Regions from separate parts of the Streptomyces sp. NPDC088810 genome, predicted to be linked through region 2. Evidence: riboswitches for the same ligand, from Rfam matches in the RefSeq annotation. Region 2 holds a riboswitch; each other region holds the start of a gene.
The links. A riboswitch is a leader RNA that binds a small molecule or an ion and turns the genes downstream of it on or off. The one in region 2 is predicted to bind cyclic di-AMP.
Positions count from the first base shown of each region.

Region 1 (5,369 bases), on a different contig from region 2:
CGGGCGGCTGGGGATGGTGGCGCGGAGGCCGAGGGGACGGGATCGTTTGCGACCGGTGACGCTCACCTGCGATCGACTACGACTAGGGTGAGCGCGTGGCAAGAGTGCGGTTGAGCGTGGCCGAGCGGCGGGAGGAGCTGCTGCGGGCAGCCATCGGGCAGATCGAGGCGCGGGGCGTGGCGGCGGTGCGGATCGCCGACGTGGCCGCGGCCCTCGGGGTGAGCAACGCGCTGGTGCTGTACCACTTCTCCACGAAGGAGAAGCTGGTCGCCGCCGCGTTCGCGTACGCGGCCGAGGACGACCTCGCGCGCCTGCGCAAGGTGGTGGACCGGCGGACCACCGCGCTGCGCCGGCTGCGGGCCGCGGTGCGCTGGTACGCGCCGACCGGGCAGGCCAAGGGCTGGCGGCTGTGGATCGAGGGCTGGGCCGTCGCCCTGCGCGAGCCGGCGCTGCGGGAGGTCACCCGGGAGCTGGACAAGCAGTGGAAGGCGGCGATCGCGGAGGTCATCGCCGAGGGCGTGGCGGCCGGTGAGTTCGCCTGCGCGGACCCGGCCGGCACGGCACTGCGGCTGACCGCGCTGCTGGACGGCCTGGCGGTGCAGCTGACGTCGTACCCGGGCGCGGTGGCGCGCTCCCGCGCACAGGAGTGGGTGGACGACGCCCTTGCCCGGGAACTGGGCCTGGACCGGAAGACGTTGACCGAACGGGCACGGTGAGCACACGGGCCGCACCGTGCACGCCGGCCACCCCGGGCCACTGACCCGACCGCGCCCCGCCCGCCCACGCAGGCGGCGGGGCGCGGTTCGCCGGGTCAGGCCACCGAGGCGATGCGCAGCTTGATGTCGTCCGGGGAGAGGGTGCCCTTGGCGGTGACGTGGTCACCGGAGGACTCGCCGCGCAGGCGGCGGCCGATCCAGGGGACGAGGTACTCGCGGGCCCACTGGACGTCGTCGCGGCGGACGTCCAGGGTGCCCCGGGGCGGCAACGGCGGCCACGGCTGCTCCGGGTCGGCCGGGACGTCCAGGCCGAGGACCTGTCCGGCGCGCAGCGCCACGCGCGTGTGACCCTCGGGCGAGAGGTGCAGCCGGTCGTTGTCCCAGGCCCTGCGGTCCTGCACGGACTTCAGGGACCACAGGTCGAGGACGGGACAGCCGTACCGGTCGGCGATGGCCCGGACGTGCCCGTTGTAGGTGGCGATCTTGCCCCGGAGATGCTTGAGCACGGGCATGCCCCGGGTGTCGAAGCCGGTCGTCACCATAACGGTGCCGACGGCCTCGGTCAGCCGGGCCACGGCGCGTTCGAAGCGCTCGGCGACCTCGTCCGGGTCGGTGCCGGGGCGGATGATGTCGTTGCCGCCCGCGCAGAAGGAGACCAGGTCGGGGGCGAGTTCGACGGCCTGCGGGAGCTGGTCGGCCACGATCTGGTCCAGCAGCTTCCCCCGCACGGCGAGGTTGGTGTACCGGAAGTCCCCCTCGGGGCGCCGGTCGGCGAGCAGTACCGCGAAGCGGTCGGCCCAGCCCACGAACGCCCCGTCGGGGCCGGGGTCGCCGACGCCCTCGGTGAAGCTGTCCCCCACCGCCACGTACGACCCGATCACTGATGCGTTGTCATTCTTCGAATCGTCTGCCACGTCGGACCATGATTCACCTTTCGATGTGACCTACGCGACCGTAGGCCGGGGTTGACGAACGGTGAGATGAGCCACTCTCAAAAATATGCCAAGTCAGGAATAGGCGGCGTCGGGCAGGGGGGCGGGTGTCAGCCGACGGGAACGCCGTGCGCGCGGAGGTAGGCGACCGGGTCCAGGTCCGAGCCGTAGTCCGGCGTGGTGCGGATCTCGAAGTGCAGGTGCGGTCCGGTCACGTTGCCGGTGGCGCCGGACAGGCCGACCTGCTGGCCCGCGGTCACGGTCTGGCCGGCCGAGACGGAGAGCTGCGAGAGGTGGGCGTACTGGGCGTAGTGGCCGTCGTTCAGCTTGAGGACGACCTGGTTGCCGTACGCGCCGCCCCAGCCGGCGGAGACGACGGTGCCCGCGGCGACGGCCTTGAGGGGGGTGCCGGTCGGGACGACGAAGTCGACGCCGGTGTGGTAGCCGCTGGACCACATGCTGCCGGCGACGTGGTAGCCGGTGCCGATGGTGGCGCCGGCCACCGGCAGGGTGTAGCCGGCGGAGGCGGTCTGCGCGGTGCCGGACCCGGCCGGCCGGGCGGGCTTCGGGGCGGCCGGCCGGGCGGGCTTCGGCGCGGCGGACTCGGTGCGGGCCGGTGCGGCCTGCCCGCCGAGGCTGAGCTTCAGGCCCGGGTGGATGAGCGCCGGGTCGGCGCCGACGACCTGCCGGTTGTCGTCGTAGAGCCGCTGCCAGCCGCCGCTGACGTGCTGCTCCTGGGCGATCTTCGCGAGGCAGTCGCCGCCGCGCACGGTGTAGGTGCGCACGCCCGCCTCCGGCTGGGCGGCGGCCTTCCCGGCCGCGTCCGGAAGGGACTGCACGGCCGCTTCGGGCACGGACTGCGCGGGGGTCGCGGCGTGCGCTCCGGTGGCCCCCACCAGCGGGAGCGCGAGGGCGGCGCCGCCGGTTCCGGCGACGGCCAGGGAGCGGGAAAAACGCGGGGTCTTGGGGCGTCGGTGCTTACCCTTGGCGGGCATGGAGCTGTTCCTCTCCGGCGCCTGCGAGGTCAGCTGTCGGGTTCGGGCTGGAGCTGCCCGGCCGTGCGCACACGGCTGCACCCCTAGCCTGTCGCGGAGACCGGGACAGGCAGTCGTACCTGGTGGGTCCCCCGCTCCTGCCGACACGGGTCATGTGTGGGGAGTCCGGACGGCGGCAGGATTCGGCGTTCCGTCCGGTTGGGTGGCGAACGTAAGCGAGCGGGACGTACGACACAAGCAACCGATTCCGGTTGTTCGTGTTCCGGGTGGTCGGATGCGGGGACGCACGGTCACCCACGGTGCATCCCCGCCCCTTCGCCCCCTCAATTTCCCCTGCACACCCGGGCATTACGTGGACATGACGCGCGACGCTCGGTCACGGATATGACGCTGCTCACGCACACCATTCCTAGGCCCCTTCATTTCACACCGAGTTGGAATGAAGGGGTCAATTCGGACAGAAGGCTCAGATGCGGTGCAGCCGGATAACCGTCGCGTCCAGGTCACCCTTCAGTCCGGTGTGCAGCCCGTGGTGCCGCAGTACGGCACCTCGGTGCACTTCGCCCGTTTCACGGCATTCGTACGAGGCTGTCGGGTCGAGCCCGCGCAACCGCACCGCCGGGGCCGGTTCGCCGTGGCTCTGCGCCTGGAGCCAGGCGAGGACGACCGTCTCCTCGCCCCGGAGGTACTGCACGGCGCTCAGACCGCCCGCCGGGGGCCGCAGCCGGTACAGCTCGCCGTGCTGCACGACCGGGCGGATCTCCTTGTACAGCTCCACCCACCGCCGGGCCTCTGCCAGCTCCTGAGCGCTCCACTCCGTCAGGTCTCCGCCCACCCCGAGCACGCCCGCCATGGCGCTGACGAACCGGAACCGCAGTGAGCTGACCCGCCCGTTGAGCTGGGTGTTGGGGCTGTCGGTGACCCAGGCCGCCATCACGCGCGCGGGGTGGATCTGGGTGAAGCCGTGCTGGATGGCGAGCCGGTCCAGCGGGTCGGTGTTGTCGGAGGTCCACACCTGGTCGGTGCGGCCGAGCACGCCGAGGTCGATCCGGCCGCCGCCGCCCGAGCAGGACTCGAAGGCGACACCCGGATGGGCCGCCCGCAGCCGGTCCAGAAGGGCGTACAGGGCGCGGACGTGGTCCACCCACAGGCGCTGCGGGTACGGCTCCCCGGGCCAGCCGGCGTCGGTGAAGCAGCGGTTGAAGTCCCACTTCACATAATCGATCGGGGCGCTGGACAGCAGGGTGTCCAGCCGCTCCCAGAGGTACTCCTGGACGTCCTCGCGCGCGAGGTTGAGAACGAGCTGGTTGCGCAGTTCCGTCCGCTTTCGTCCCGGCTGGTACTGCACCCAGTCGGGGTGGGCGCGGTACAGGTCGCTGTCGGGGTTGACCATCTCGGGCTCGACCCAGATGCCGAACTGCATGCCCAGGCCGTGCACCTGGTCGGCGAGGGGCTTCAGGCCGTGCGGGAACCGGTCGGGGTTGGGCGTCCAGTCGCCGAGGCCGGCGCGGTCGCTGGTGCGGGCGCCGAACCAGCCGTCGTCGACGACGAACAGCTCGATCCCGATCTCGGCGGCCCGGCGGGCGAGCGCGAGCTGCTGCTCCTCGGAGATGTCGAAGAAGGTGGCCTCCCAGGAGTTGAACAGCACGGGCCGGTCCCGGTCGGCGTCCGGGATGACGTAGGCGCGCTGGTAGGCGTGCCAGGCGCGGCTCGCGCCGCCGAAGCCGCCGTCGCTCCACAGGCCCGCGAAGACCGGGGTGGTGTACGACTCCCCGGGCGCGAGGAGCAGCAGGCCCGAGTCGTCGTAGCCGGCGCCGCCGGTGATCTGCACGCGCGCGTCGGGGAGTTGGGCGACGGCGATGCGCCAGGAGCCGGACCAGCCGAGCGCGCAGCCGTAGACCTCGCCGCGCTCCTCGGTGGCGTCGGTGTCGAGGGCGACCCAGGGCAGGTGCTGGTGGCCGGTGTGGCCGCGGCGGCTGCCGATGACCTTCTCGCCGTAGCCGAGGGGGGCGGCGGTGAGCCGGGACTCGGCGGCCCAGCGGCCGTGCAGCAGGGACAGCCGCCAGCCCTCGCGGTCGGGCAGCGTCCAGGTGGCCGCGTCGGCCCGCAGCAGCTCCACGCGCGCGTGGCCGCCGTTCACCACGGTCACCCAGCGCTCGACCACGTCGTCGCGCATCCGGTAGTGCAGCGTGATCCCCACGCCGTCGTCGTCGAAGCGCAGCCGCAGCTCGGCGCCCTCCGTGTCGTACGACACGAAGCGCCACTCGGTACCGCGCCGCTCCTCGGTGCGGACGGACAGCGCGGGGCGGACGAAGCGGGGTCCGCCCTCGACGGGGTACTCCTCGCGGCCGTCCAGCGGGGACTCGAAGGGCCAGTAGCCGGGCAGCGGGCGCACCGCGAGTGCCTCGGCGTCGGCGAGGGCGATCCGCGGCCCCCAGTGCAGGTGCAGCAGCTCGTCCGCGTCGGTGAGATGCAGGGCGTAGCTGCTGTTGGGGCCGGACAGCAGCCAGGTACGACCGTTTTCGGCGATGTCCACCATCGAGACCTCACAAGTGCCAACAGATCCGCGCAAGTGCCAACATCATCGGGTGCGCGCACCCCTCTGGCAATGCCTGTGGACAACTCATTGCCCGAGGAAATCGATGCCGTATGGTCGACAGAGCGCCCGCCGACGAGCCGCGACGGCGGCGACCGACCGGGAGGAGCCCCCGTGACGCAGCAGGTCC
Region 1 is NZ_JBIVJQ010000002.1:163,856-169,224, forward strand. Features, by position in the region: gene ACIP4Y_RS07415 (TetR family transcriptional regulator C-terminal domain-containing protein) at 96-716, shown strand; gene ACIP4Y_RS07420 (SGNH/GDSL hydrolase family protein) at 812-1,597, opposite strand; gene ACIP4Y_RS07425 (peptidoglycan DD-metalloendopeptidase family protein) at 1,759-2,643, opposite strand; cyclic di-AMP (ydaO/yuaA leader) riboswitch at 2,649-2,841, opposite strand; gene ACIP4Y_RS07430 (alpha-galactosidase) at 3,110-5,182, opposite strand; gene ACIP4Y_RS07435 (tyrosine-protein phosphatase) at 5,354-5,369, shown strand, end outside.
Region 1: it holds a riboswitch for cyclic di-AMP, as region 2 does, so the genes downstream of both, ACIP4Y_RS07425 (peptidoglycan DD-metalloendopeptidase family protein) here and ACIP4Y_RS11495 (C40 family peptidase) in region 2, are expected to answer to the same signal.

Region 2 (5,369 bases):
ATCATAACGTCACGTACGTCCTGTACATTTTTTACAGAAGTCGAGCCCTCCGGGGCTTCGTCATGAGGAGGGGTATGTCCATGCACCGACCGGCCGCCCGCCATGTGCTGCCCGAGTTCAGCGAGCGCACCGGGAACGCCGTCCGCACGCTCGATCCGTACGCGAAGCTCTTCGAGGACCGGATCGTCTTCCTCGGCACACCGGTGGACAACGCGGCGGCGAGCGATGTGACCGCGCAGCTGATGTACCTGGAACACGCGGCGCCCGACCGGGACATCACGCTGTACGTGAACTCGCCGGGCGGCTCCTTCGACGCCATGGCGGCGATCTACGACACGATGCAGTACGTCAGCTGTGACGTGGCGACCTACTGCCTGGGCCGGGCCGACGCCTCGGCCGCGGTGCTGCTCGCGGCCGGCGCCCCGGGCAAACGGTTCGCGCTGCCCGGCGCCCGTATGGTGATCGAGCAGCCCGGGCTGCCGGAGCCGGTGCGCGGCCAGCCCAGCGACCTGCTCATCCAGGCCGGGGAGTTGGTCCGCATCCGGGCGACGCTGGAGCGGATGCTCGTCCGGCACACGGGGCGCACGGCCGAGCAGGTCCACGAGGACCTCGATCGTGACCTGATCCTGGACGCCGCCGGGGCCGTCGCCTACGGCCTGGTGGACGGCATCGTGCCCGGCCGCCGGAACACGCCCGGCGCACCGGACGCGAGGTGAGCCGCCCGTGCTGCCGGACCTTCCGCCACTGCCCGCGCTGACCCGGGCCGAGGGCGAGTTGATCGACCGTTACCTGGAGGCCGTCGACCTGCTGGGCCGTATCAACCCGGCCCGGCCCGGGGACACCTACCGCGGGCTGCGTGCGGCCCAGGCCCTGGTGCGCAAGGCGGCAGAGCTGCGGGACGCGCTCGCGCTGATGCACCAGCGGGGCGAGACGGAGCTGCACGGGGACACGCTGGCACGGGCGTTGCGGGTACTGGACGGTGAGCGCCGGGCCGCTCGCGTCGCGCTCCCGCCGGACGGCGTCGGCTGAGGCGGACACCCGTCCGGCCCGGGGGATCCCGGGTGTCGACGCGCGCCGTTCGGACGGGAGATGAAACGCCCCGAACGACGTACCGCCGACCGGTGGACATGCTGATCGTTTTCCGGGCCTCCCGAGTTGCGCGGCGCGCGGATCCATGCGCCGCCGGGAGGCGCTTCGTCCCAGGTCGCGGGCTACGCCCGGGACTTGACGGAGGCTCGAACAGAGCAGTGTCCACCCGAACGGGTGAGTGGTGAGTAACGCCACAAATCCCCGATTCCATTGGGATTTTCAGACAGTAGTGAGTCAAGATCCCTGACTGACGACAAGCCCCCGCCACCGCGGCGGGGCGGTCCGGGCGGACGCCGAGTCCTGCCGCCGCCCGGATGACCGGTCGACAGGAGTGGATCGGCAGGAGTGGAGGACCCAAGCAAGACGGGTCGCCGGACCGGATGTGCGTCTGTTCCACACGGACGGGCGTCAGGCTCCGAGCAGCCCTTGGGGTGAAGCCGCGGCAACGCGGCCGGGCAACTTCGCCAGCCCGAATCCGACAGGTCATCCTTCACAGGCGGCTGACGAAGGGTTGCGCATGACTGCGCTCAATCGTGTCCCGTCGCTGATGGCCCGGGCCGGCACGGCCTCGGCCCTCACCCTCGCCGCCGTGGGCGGCTCGATCGCGGTGCCCGGTCTCGCGACCGACGCATCCGCCGCGACCATGGCGACGAAAGCACTCAAGGTCGCGGCCTCCAAGAAGGGCGCCCCCTACTCGTGGGGAGCGACCGGACCGCGCAGGTTCGACTGCTCGGGGCTGACGCTCTACTCCTACAAGAAGGCCGGCAAGAAGCTGCCGCGCACCGCCGCCCAGCAGTACAACAAGACGCACCACATCTCCGCCAGAAGCCGCAAGGCGGGCGACCTGGTCTTCTTCCACTCGGGTTCGTACGTCTACCACGTGGGCATCTACGCCGGCCACGGCAAGATCTGGCACGCCCCCAAGACCGGGGACGTGGTGAAGCTCCAGAAGATCTGGACGAAGAGCGTCTGGTACGGCCGGGTCAGCTGACCCGCCGTCAGGCCAGGAGCGGCTCCAGCAGCAGGGCCGCTCCCAGCGCCGTCAGCGCCACCCCGGTGCCCGCCTGAAGCCCACGGGCGGCCCGGGGCCGGCGGAGCCGGCTGCCGAGCCGCTCCACCAGCAGGGCGACCAGCTGGAACCAGGCCAGCGCCAGCGCGCAGACGATCAGCGCGAGCAGCAGGGTCCGGGGCAGGGCGGGGCTGCCCGCGGGCACGAACTGCGGCAGCAGGCTCAGGAAGGTCAGCGAGGCCTTCGGATTGAGCACGTTGGTGACGAACCCCTGCCGGAGCGGGTGGGCGGCTCCGGCCGCGGTCTCCTCGAGGGCCCGGGGGGACCGCCGCAGCGTCCACAGGGCGCGCACTCCGAGGTGCAGCACATAGGCGCCGCCGAGCAGCTGCAGCCCCCGGAACAGCGCGGGTACGGCGACCAGGACGGCCGCGACGCCGGCCACCGCCAGCGTGGTGTGCACCAGGAGCCCGCCGGCGATACCGAGCCCGCAGACCGCTCCGGCCCGGCGCGAGACGAGTGCGTTGCGTACGACCACGGCGAAGTCCGCGCCCGGCATGGCGACCAGGCCGGCGGCGATCCCGGTGAAGGCGATGAGCTGTCCGTCCATGCCGCCCAGCCTGCCCCGGCAGAGCCTTCAGCAGGTATTTGGAATCAAGTAGGCCGGCCTTAAGCACTGCTTTAGGCTGGGCCCATGTACGACCCGACCCGGCTCGCCGCGCTCGTGGCGGTCGCGGAGGCCGGCTCGATCACCCGGGCCGCCGACCGGCTCGGCTACACGCCGCCCGCCCTCTCCCAGCAGCTGGCCAAGCTGGAGCGGGAGGCGGGCACGGCGCTGCTGGTGCGCCACCACCGCGGGGCCCGGCTGACCGAGGCGGGCGAGGTGCTGGTGGCGCACGCCCGGCGGGTGCTCGACGAGCTGGAGCGGGCCCGGCACGAACTGGCGCGGCTGACCGGGCTCACCGGCGGTGCGCTGCGGCTCGGCACCTTCCCGACCGCCGGGGTGCATCTGCTGCCGCCGGCGCTGAGCGCGTTCCGCCGGGCGCATCCCGACGTACGCCTGTCGGTGGCGGACTACGACCCGCCGGCCGGGGTCACCGCGGTGGCGGCCGGCGAGGTGGACCTGGCGCTCACCCACACCTACCACCCGGCCGAGCCCGTCCCGGTGCCGGCGGCGGTGCGGCTGGAGCCGGTGCTGGTGGAGGAGTTGGTGCTGGTGACCGCGCCGGGGCACGCGCTCGGCAGTGCCTCGTCCCGGCTGCCGCTGGCGGAGCTGGCCGGACAGCCGCTGATCAGCATGGCGCCGCACCATCAGGCCCGGCAGCAGATCGAGGCCCTGCTCGCCGAGGCGGGTGCCACGCCGGCGCTGCTGGTGCCGACCCCCGGTTATGCCGTGGTGTGCGCGCTGGTCAGTGCCGGGCTGGGGGTGGCGGTCGTACCGGAGATGGTGGCGCGGACCGCGACCACGCCGGTCGGGGTGCGGCCGCTGGAGGGTGGCCGGCTGCGGCGGACGATCTCGGTGGCGTACCGCGCGGAGGAGACGAATCCGGCTGCGGACGCCTTTCGCGCGCTGCTGCGGGGGGTGTTCGGGCGGGCGGGGAGACGTACGGGCGGCTGAGCGCGCCGGCCCGAGGACCAGGGCCTGGCAGCACCGGCGTGGCCCGTCCGGGGGCTACGGCTCCTGCCGGCCCGCCGGGACCGGTGCGGCCGGGATGGTCCAGGGAAGTTCGATGGAGACCGTCTTGCCGCCCTCGCGGGTGGGGCGGATACGGAGTCTGCCGCCGCACTCGGCGGTGAGCCAGCGGATGATGACCATGCCGCGCCCGTTGTCCTGCTGGACGGCGGCGGGCAGTCTCTTCGGGAAGCGGGGGTGGCTGTCCGTGACGCCGATGCGCAGGTGTTCGTCATGGTGCAGCGCGATGTCGACCGTGAAGGTGGGTGACTGTCCGAAGGTGTGCTGTACGGCGTTCGTGGCGAGTTCGGAGACGATGAGCCGGACGGTGTCGGCCGTCTCGGTGTCCGACGGCAGGCCCCACTCCGCCAGGGTGCCCACGACGTAGGAGCGGGCGGCGGAGACCGAGGCGGGATCGCTCGGCAGAGTGACGGATGCTTCCAGGTGGTCTGCCATGGCGACGTCGTCCCTTTCCCACGGGACCGCGGTCCGACAGACGGCGGGGGGTTCGAGTACGGTCCCGGACTGGTGCTTGTTCGCCAGACTGCCACCAACGGGCCGGTCACGGGGTGCGATCCACCAAGATATGCATATATCTGTCGCCCGAAGCGGTGAACTCTGCGACGCGAGACCGTATGTGGGCGGCCCGGAAGGAGTAAGGAGAAGCCCATGCAGAACGGTCCGGCGGTGCGGCGCCGCAAACTGGGCGCCGAACTGCGCACGCTGCGTACCGGCGCCGGGCTCACGAGCGGTGACGCGGCCCGGCTGGTCGGCTGGCACCAGTCGAAGGTGAGCCGCATCGAGACCGGCGCCAGCGGTGTGAAACCGGCCGATCTCCGGTTACTGCTCGACGCCTACGGGGTGCGGGACAGACATCTGCGCGAGTTGCTGCTGATGCTGGCGGGGTCGGAGGACGCGGGCGGCCGGCACCGCTGGTGGCACGCCTACCGCGGGGTGCTGCCGCCGACGTACCGCGATTTCATCAGCCTGGAGTCGCAGGCCAGCGCCATGCGCACCCTGGAGACCACGGTCGTGCCCGGGCTGCTGCAGACCGCCGAGTACGCCCGCGCGGTGACCCGGGCGGCCGTGAAGGACCTGGACGAGGAGCGCCTGGACACGCTGGTGGAGGTGCGTCTGGCCAGGCAGCACGTGCTCCGTTCGGACCCGCCGCTGGTGCTGAGCGCCGTACTGGACGAGGCGGTGCTGCGCCGCGAGGTGGGCGGTCCGGAGGTGATGGCCCGGCAGCTGGAGCGGCTGATGGAGGCGGCCCGCCTGCCCCAGGTACGGCTGCAGGTCCTGCCGTTCGCCGCGGGAGCGCATGTCGGCCTCACCGGGCCTTTCGTTATCTTCTCATTTCCGAGCACTTCTGATCTGGATGTGGTTGTTCTCGACCAGTTGACGAGTAGCCTCTACCTGGAACGGAAAGAAGACCTCATGGCCTACTCCGAGGCCTTCAAAACCCTTCAGTTCCACGCCCTTTCCCCCGAGGAATCGTTGGACTACATCGCCGGGATAGGTGACGGCGCGTAAGGAGGCACCATGTCAGCACTGCCTCGGAACGTCCCTGCCAGTACCGACCTGCACGACGTGCGCTGGCTGCGC
Region 2 is NZ_JBIVJQ010000003.1:142,091-147,459, reverse strand. Features, by position in the region: gene ACIP4Y_RS11505 (ATP-dependent Clp protease proteolytic subunit) at 81-716, shown strand; gene ACIP4Y_RS11500 (hypothetical protein) at 724-1,029, shown strand; cyclic di-AMP (ydaO/yuaA leader) riboswitch at 1,371-1,603, shown strand; gene ACIP4Y_RS11495 (C40 family peptidase) at 1,607-2,080, shown strand; gene ACIP4Y_RS11490 (LysE family translocator) at 2,088-2,705, opposite strand; gene ACIP4Y_RS11485 (LysR family transcriptional regulator) at 2,790-3,713, shown strand; gene ACIP4Y_RS11480 (ATP-binding protein) at 3,768-4,223, opposite strand; gene ACIP4Y_RS11475 (helix-turn-helix domain-containing protein) at 4,437-5,297, shown strand; gene ACIP4Y_RS11470 (DUF397 domain-containing protein) at 5,307-5,369, shown strand, end outside.

Region 3 (5,369 bases), on a different contig from region 2:
GAGCTACCGAGCTGCTCCACCCCGCGTCGTTGTGACTCCAGTGTACGCCATGCGCGGGACCACTCGCACACCCCTTTCGGTCCACCGGGGTCGCCCGGTGTCCCGGGGCCCGGAAACCTGGAGGCACGTCGGACATGTGGGAGACACGCGGTGCGCCCTGGAAAGGTGGAGGAGAGCCCGTACGCCAGGGCGGGAGACCGGCTCCCCGGCGATCCCGTGCCCGACCCGGGGCTCGGTGCCGAGCCCGCGCCGGCGCGTGTCCGCCGCCGCCCGGGATCAGGCTCGGCCCGTGCGCTGCCCGGGCTCCTCGTCGTCTGCGGGGTCCTGTACGGCCTGCTCACCCCGGAGGACTTCACTCCGGTCCCTTTCTTCACCGCCGCCCCGCTGGCCGCCGCCCCCCTGTCCGCGCTGCGCACCACCGTCCTCACCGGCCTGGCGTCCCTCGCCGCCGCCTACGCCGTGCACACCGACGCCGGTGCCCACCCGACCGTGGGCACCGTCACCGACGTGGTCACCGTGGCCACGGTCGCCCTGCTGGCCGCCGTCATCAACCGGGTGGTCCGGCGCGGCGACCGGCAGCTCGCCTCCGCCCGGGAGATCGCCGAGGCCGCCCAGCGGGCCGTCCTGCCCGAGCCCGACGCACGGATCGGCGGCTTCGAGATCGCCGCCTGCTACGAGGCCGCACGCCAGGACGCGTTCATCGGCGGCGACCTGTACGCGGTGCAGGACAGCCCGCACGGCGTCCGGCTGGTCGTCGGGGACGTGCGCGGCAAGGGCATGGGCGCGGTGGCCGCCGTCGCCGTGGTGATCGGCGCGTTCCGGGAGGCGGCCGAGCAGGAGGCCACGCTGGAGCAGGTGGCCGAGCGGCTGGAGCGGGCGCTGGCCCGCGAGGGCACCCGGCGCGACGGGATCGACGCGTTCGAGGGGTTCACCACCGCGGTCCTCGCCGAGCTCCCGCACGGCGAGGGCCTCGTACGGATCGTCAACCGCGGCCACCCGCCGCCGCTGCTGCTGCACGCCGACGGCACCCTGCGCACCCTGACTCCCGCCGAACCCGCGCTGCCGCTCGGCATGGGCGACCTGGGCCTGTGGCCGGACCGGGCCACCGAGGCCTGCTTCCCGAGCGGCGCCACCCTGCTCTTCCACACCGACGGCCTCTCGGAGGCCCGGGACGCCCACGGCCGGTTCTACGACCCCGAGCGGCGGCTCGCCGGGCGCACCTTCCCGGGCCCGGCCGCACTGCTCGGCCGGCTCGCCGCGGAGGTGCGCCGGCACTGCGGCGGCGGCATGACCGACGACATGGCGCTGCTCGCCGTGCGGCGGCCCTGACGGTCGTCACCGAAGGTGACCGGGCGAGCGCGTACGCATAACATCTGAGTCGCCATCAAAACCCGAAGTGACTCCTGAACTCTTCCGAGGTCAGGTCAACTCGCCCGTTTTGGCGGGGTAGTGGGCGATAGCTGCACCGGCAAAAGCGTGAACGATCAAGCCGAACGGCTTGGAAAGTGACTGGCAAGTCTATTAACGTTCGATAACGCAGCGCGGTCGTCCCAGCCGTCACCAGAGGCGGCTCCGTGCGCACGCGCCGAATCCCGCAAGGGAACCGGGGAACCACCACCTTGGGGTGAATCACGCGGATGCCGTCGTGAACTCATGGAGTCCACGACCGGTTTACGCGCGTAGGAGACCTTCCTGCTCCGAACCCGTCAGCTAACCCGGTAGGCGGAGGAAGGAAAGGAGTACGCCTGCGTGGCGTCCAACCGGCCTGCCCCAGAAGCCCCGTTCATACCGGCTCAGCGCGAGACCGAGACCTTCGGTTACGGTTCCTACCGCGCCGAGGAGGGCTCCTGGGAGGAGTGGAACCCGACCGAGGAATCCGTCGCCCCGGTCCGCGGCCGGCACCGCGTCGCCAAACAGCGCGGCGGCTTCGCGCGCAGCTCCACCGTCCTCGGCGTCGGCGTCATGGCCGCGGTCGGCGCGGGCGGCATGGCCAGCGCCAACACCGGCAAGCCGCCGGTCTCCATCTCCCTGCCGGACCTGCCCTCCGTCGGCTCCCTCTTCGAGGAAGGCTCCGGCGACGCCCCGGCCGCCGAGGCCACCACCACGCTCAGCAGCGTCGGTGTGGCCACCGCCGACAGCGAGGACGGCACCGACGCGGGCGAGGCCCTGCGCAACCGGATCATGGCCCAGGCCGAGCAGCAGCAGGGCCAGGCCGACAGCAAGGCCACCGCCGTCGCGCTCGCCGCCGCCGAGAAGCAGGCCGCCGACGCCGCCGCCCGGGCCGAGAAGGAAGCCGCCGCCAAGGCCGCCGCGGCCAAGGAGAAGGCGGAGGCCGCCGCCGAGAAGAAGGCCGAGGAGGCGCGGCTGGCCCGGCTGGCCAAGCAGTACACGCTGCCGACCTCCTCGTACACGATCACCTCGACCTTCGGCCAGGCCGGCTCGATGTGGTCCTCCGGCTACCACACCGGTCTGGACTTCGCCGCCCCCACCGGCTCCCTGATCAAGGCCGTCCACAGCGGCACGATCACCGAGGCGGGCTGGGCCGGCTCCTACGGCTACCGCACCATCCTCACCCTCGACGACGGCACCGAGCTGTGGTTCTGCCACCAGTCCTCGATCAACGTCACGGCCGGCCAGAAGGTCTCCACCGGCGAGGTCATCGGCCGCGTCGGCGCCACCGGCAACGTCACCGGCCCGCACCTGCACCTGGAGGTCCACCCCGGCGGCCAGGCCACCGGGATCGACCCCATGGCGTGGCTGCGCGGCAAGGGCCTCACCCCCTGACGCCCCCGCCCCGCGCGGGACACTTTGCGGGAAATTGACGCCGGCGGCGGGATGCGGTCTTCCCCCGCCGGCGTTGACCTGTCGTATGACGTCACTTCGTAAACTGGGCTCTTCCGATCTCGAGGTCTTCCCGCTCTCCCTGGGCGGCAACGTCTTCGGCTGGACCGCGGACGAACAGGCCTCCTTCGCCGTCCTCGACGCCTACACGGCGGCCGGCGGCAACTTCATCGACACCGCCGACGCCTACTCCGCCTGGGTCGAGGGCAACCAGGGCGGCGAGTCGGAGACGATCATCGGCAAGTGGGTCAACGCCCGCGGCAACCGCTCCGACGTCGTCATCGCGACCAAGGTCAGCCAGCACCCGGAGTACCAGGGGCTGTCCGCCGCCAACATCAAGGCCGCGGCCGACGCCTCCCTGCGCCGCCTGGACACCGACTACATCGACCTCTACTACACCCACTTCGACCAGCCCCAGGTGCCGGTCGAGGAGATCATCGGAGCGCTGGACGGGCTGGTGAAGGCGGGCAAGGTCCGGCAGATCGCCGCCTCCAACATCACCCCCGAGCGCCTCCAGGCCTCCCTGGAGTTCTCCGACCGCGAGGGCCTCGCCCGCTACGTCGCCCTCCAGCCGCACTACAACCTGGTCTCCCGGGACACCTACGAGGGCCCGCTGCAGGACCTCGCCGCCCGCGAGGGCCTGGCCGCCGTCCCGTACTTCTCCCTCGCCTCGGGCTTCCTCACCGGCAAGTACCGGCCCGGTACGACCGTCGACAGCGCCCGCGCCGGCGGCGCCCAGAAGTACGCCGACACCGAGCGCGGCCGGAAGGTCCTGGCGGCCCTGGACGAGATCGCCGCCGCCCACGAGGCCCCGGTCGCCACCGTCGCCCTGGCCTGGCTCGCCGCCCAGCCGACGATCACGGCCCCGATCGCCTCGGCACGGACGGTGGAACAGCTGCCGGCGCTGGTCGGGGTGGCGGAGCTGAAGCTCACGGACGCCGAGGTGGACCGGCTGACTCAGGCCTCCGCCTAGGGCCTGTCGTTTGGCTCATGCCGGGCTGATCCCCCGCTCCGGCGGTGCCGCACCCCCGGCAGCCCCGGCGGCTACGTCCGGTACGGGTTGTACGCGGCGTACGGCATCGCCGGATAGCCGTACGGCGCCGCTCCCCAGTGCGCCGGCGCCGGTACGGAGGCCCTGCTCGCGTACTCCAGGGCCGGCCGGGCCACGTGCCTGCGCTTCCACAGCTCGTCCAGCAGCTCCTGCTCCCGTACGACGAAGTCGGGGCCGGCCTTCCCCGCCCGCCCCCGGTGCCGCAGGAAGGCCAGCGCGGTGGCGTCCGCCTCGTACCGGGCGACCTCCCGCGCCGCCGGGCGCCCGTGGTGGTGCCGGGCGTAGTCCCGGGCCATCCGCCGCGCCCGCATCGACCCGAGCGCGAACGGCTCGGCCGGCCCCAGCCAGCCGGCCAGCACGTACGCCGGCAGCTCCGCCCGCACGGTGCGCAGCTCCCGCTGCCGGGTCCAGATCGCCAGCCAGGTCAGCAGCGCGAACGCGGGCACCATGAAGGCGCCGTAGACGGCGAAGAAGCCGTACTCGCCGAAGGTGGAGGAGCCGTTCCAGAAGGCGTGCATGCCCATCGCGAGCAGCAGGCCGCAGAGCGGCAGCAGGATCCGCCGCAGATGCTGCCGCTCGGCGGACAGCGCGGCGATACCGAAGCCGATGCCGGTGAGCACGGTGAACAGGGGGTGCGCGAACGGGGACATCACGATGCGCACGAAGAAGGTGGCGGCGGTGACGGAGGCGATGCCGCGGTCGCCGGTGAGCTGGTCGGTCCCGAAGGCCGTACCGAGGTAGAGGATGTTCTCGGTGAACGCGAAGCCGGTGGCGGTGATCCCGGCGATCACCACCCCGTCCACGATCCCGGCGAAGTCGCGCCGGCGGAAGAGGAAGACCAGCAGCACGGCGGCGGCCTTCGCGGACTCCTCCACGATCGGGGCTATCACCGTGGCGCCGAGCGTGTCGGCGCTTGCCGGGTCCGCGGTCGAGGTGGCTATCCACTTGGTCGCGAAGCTGTTGGCCACGATGGCTATCAGTGCCGCCGCACAGGCTCCCCAGGCGAAGGAGAACACCAGGTTCCGCCAGGGGCCCGGCTGTACCCGGTCCAGCCAGCGGAAGGCGGCTATCAGCCAGGGCACGGGCAGCACGGCCAGGCCGAGCCCGACGAGGAAGCCCTCCGTGCCGGTCTGCCGCCGCACCAGCGCGAGGATGACCAGACCGGACAGGGCCAGCAGGGAACTCAGTGCTCCGTACCGCACCCACCTGCGTTGCCACCAGTGCGGGTGGCGGAGCACACCGTCGCCGGGGCGCGGCGGATACGTCGGAAACGGAGGACTGGTGGCCACGGCATCGACCCTAACGGTGGCGGGGCGAGGGGCTGGAGCGGATTAACGGTCCTGCTCAGCGGCGCTGTGCGGGACACGCCGGAACAGCAGGTCTCTCACCACATGTCCCTTGTCCAGTCCCTGCCCCTCGAAACGGGTCAGCGGCCGGAAGTCGGGGCGCGGCGCGAAGCCGCCGTCCGGCTGGGTGT
Region 3 is NZ_JBIVJQ010000007.1:384,795-390,163, forward strand. Features, by position in the region: tRNA gene ACIP4Y_RS24195 (tRNA-Met) at 1-26, opposite strand, end outside; gene ACIP4Y_RS24200 (PP2C family protein-serine/threonine phosphatase) at 151-1,329, shown strand; cyclic di-AMP (ydaO/yuaA leader) riboswitch at 1,574-1,742, shown strand; gene ACIP4Y_RS24205 (M23 family metallopeptidase) at 1,750-2,784, shown strand; gene ACIP4Y_RS24210 (aldo/keto reductase) at 2,870-3,814, shown strand; gene ACIP4Y_RS24215 (PrsW family intramembrane metalloprotease) at 3,886-5,181, opposite strand; gene trmB (tRNA (guanosine(46)-N7)-methyltransferase TrmB) at 5,224-5,369, opposite strand, start outside.
Region 3: it holds a riboswitch for cyclic di-AMP, as region 2 does, so the genes downstream of both, ACIP4Y_RS24205 (M23 family metallopeptidase) here and ACIP4Y_RS11495 (C40 family peptidase) in region 2, are expected to answer to the same signal.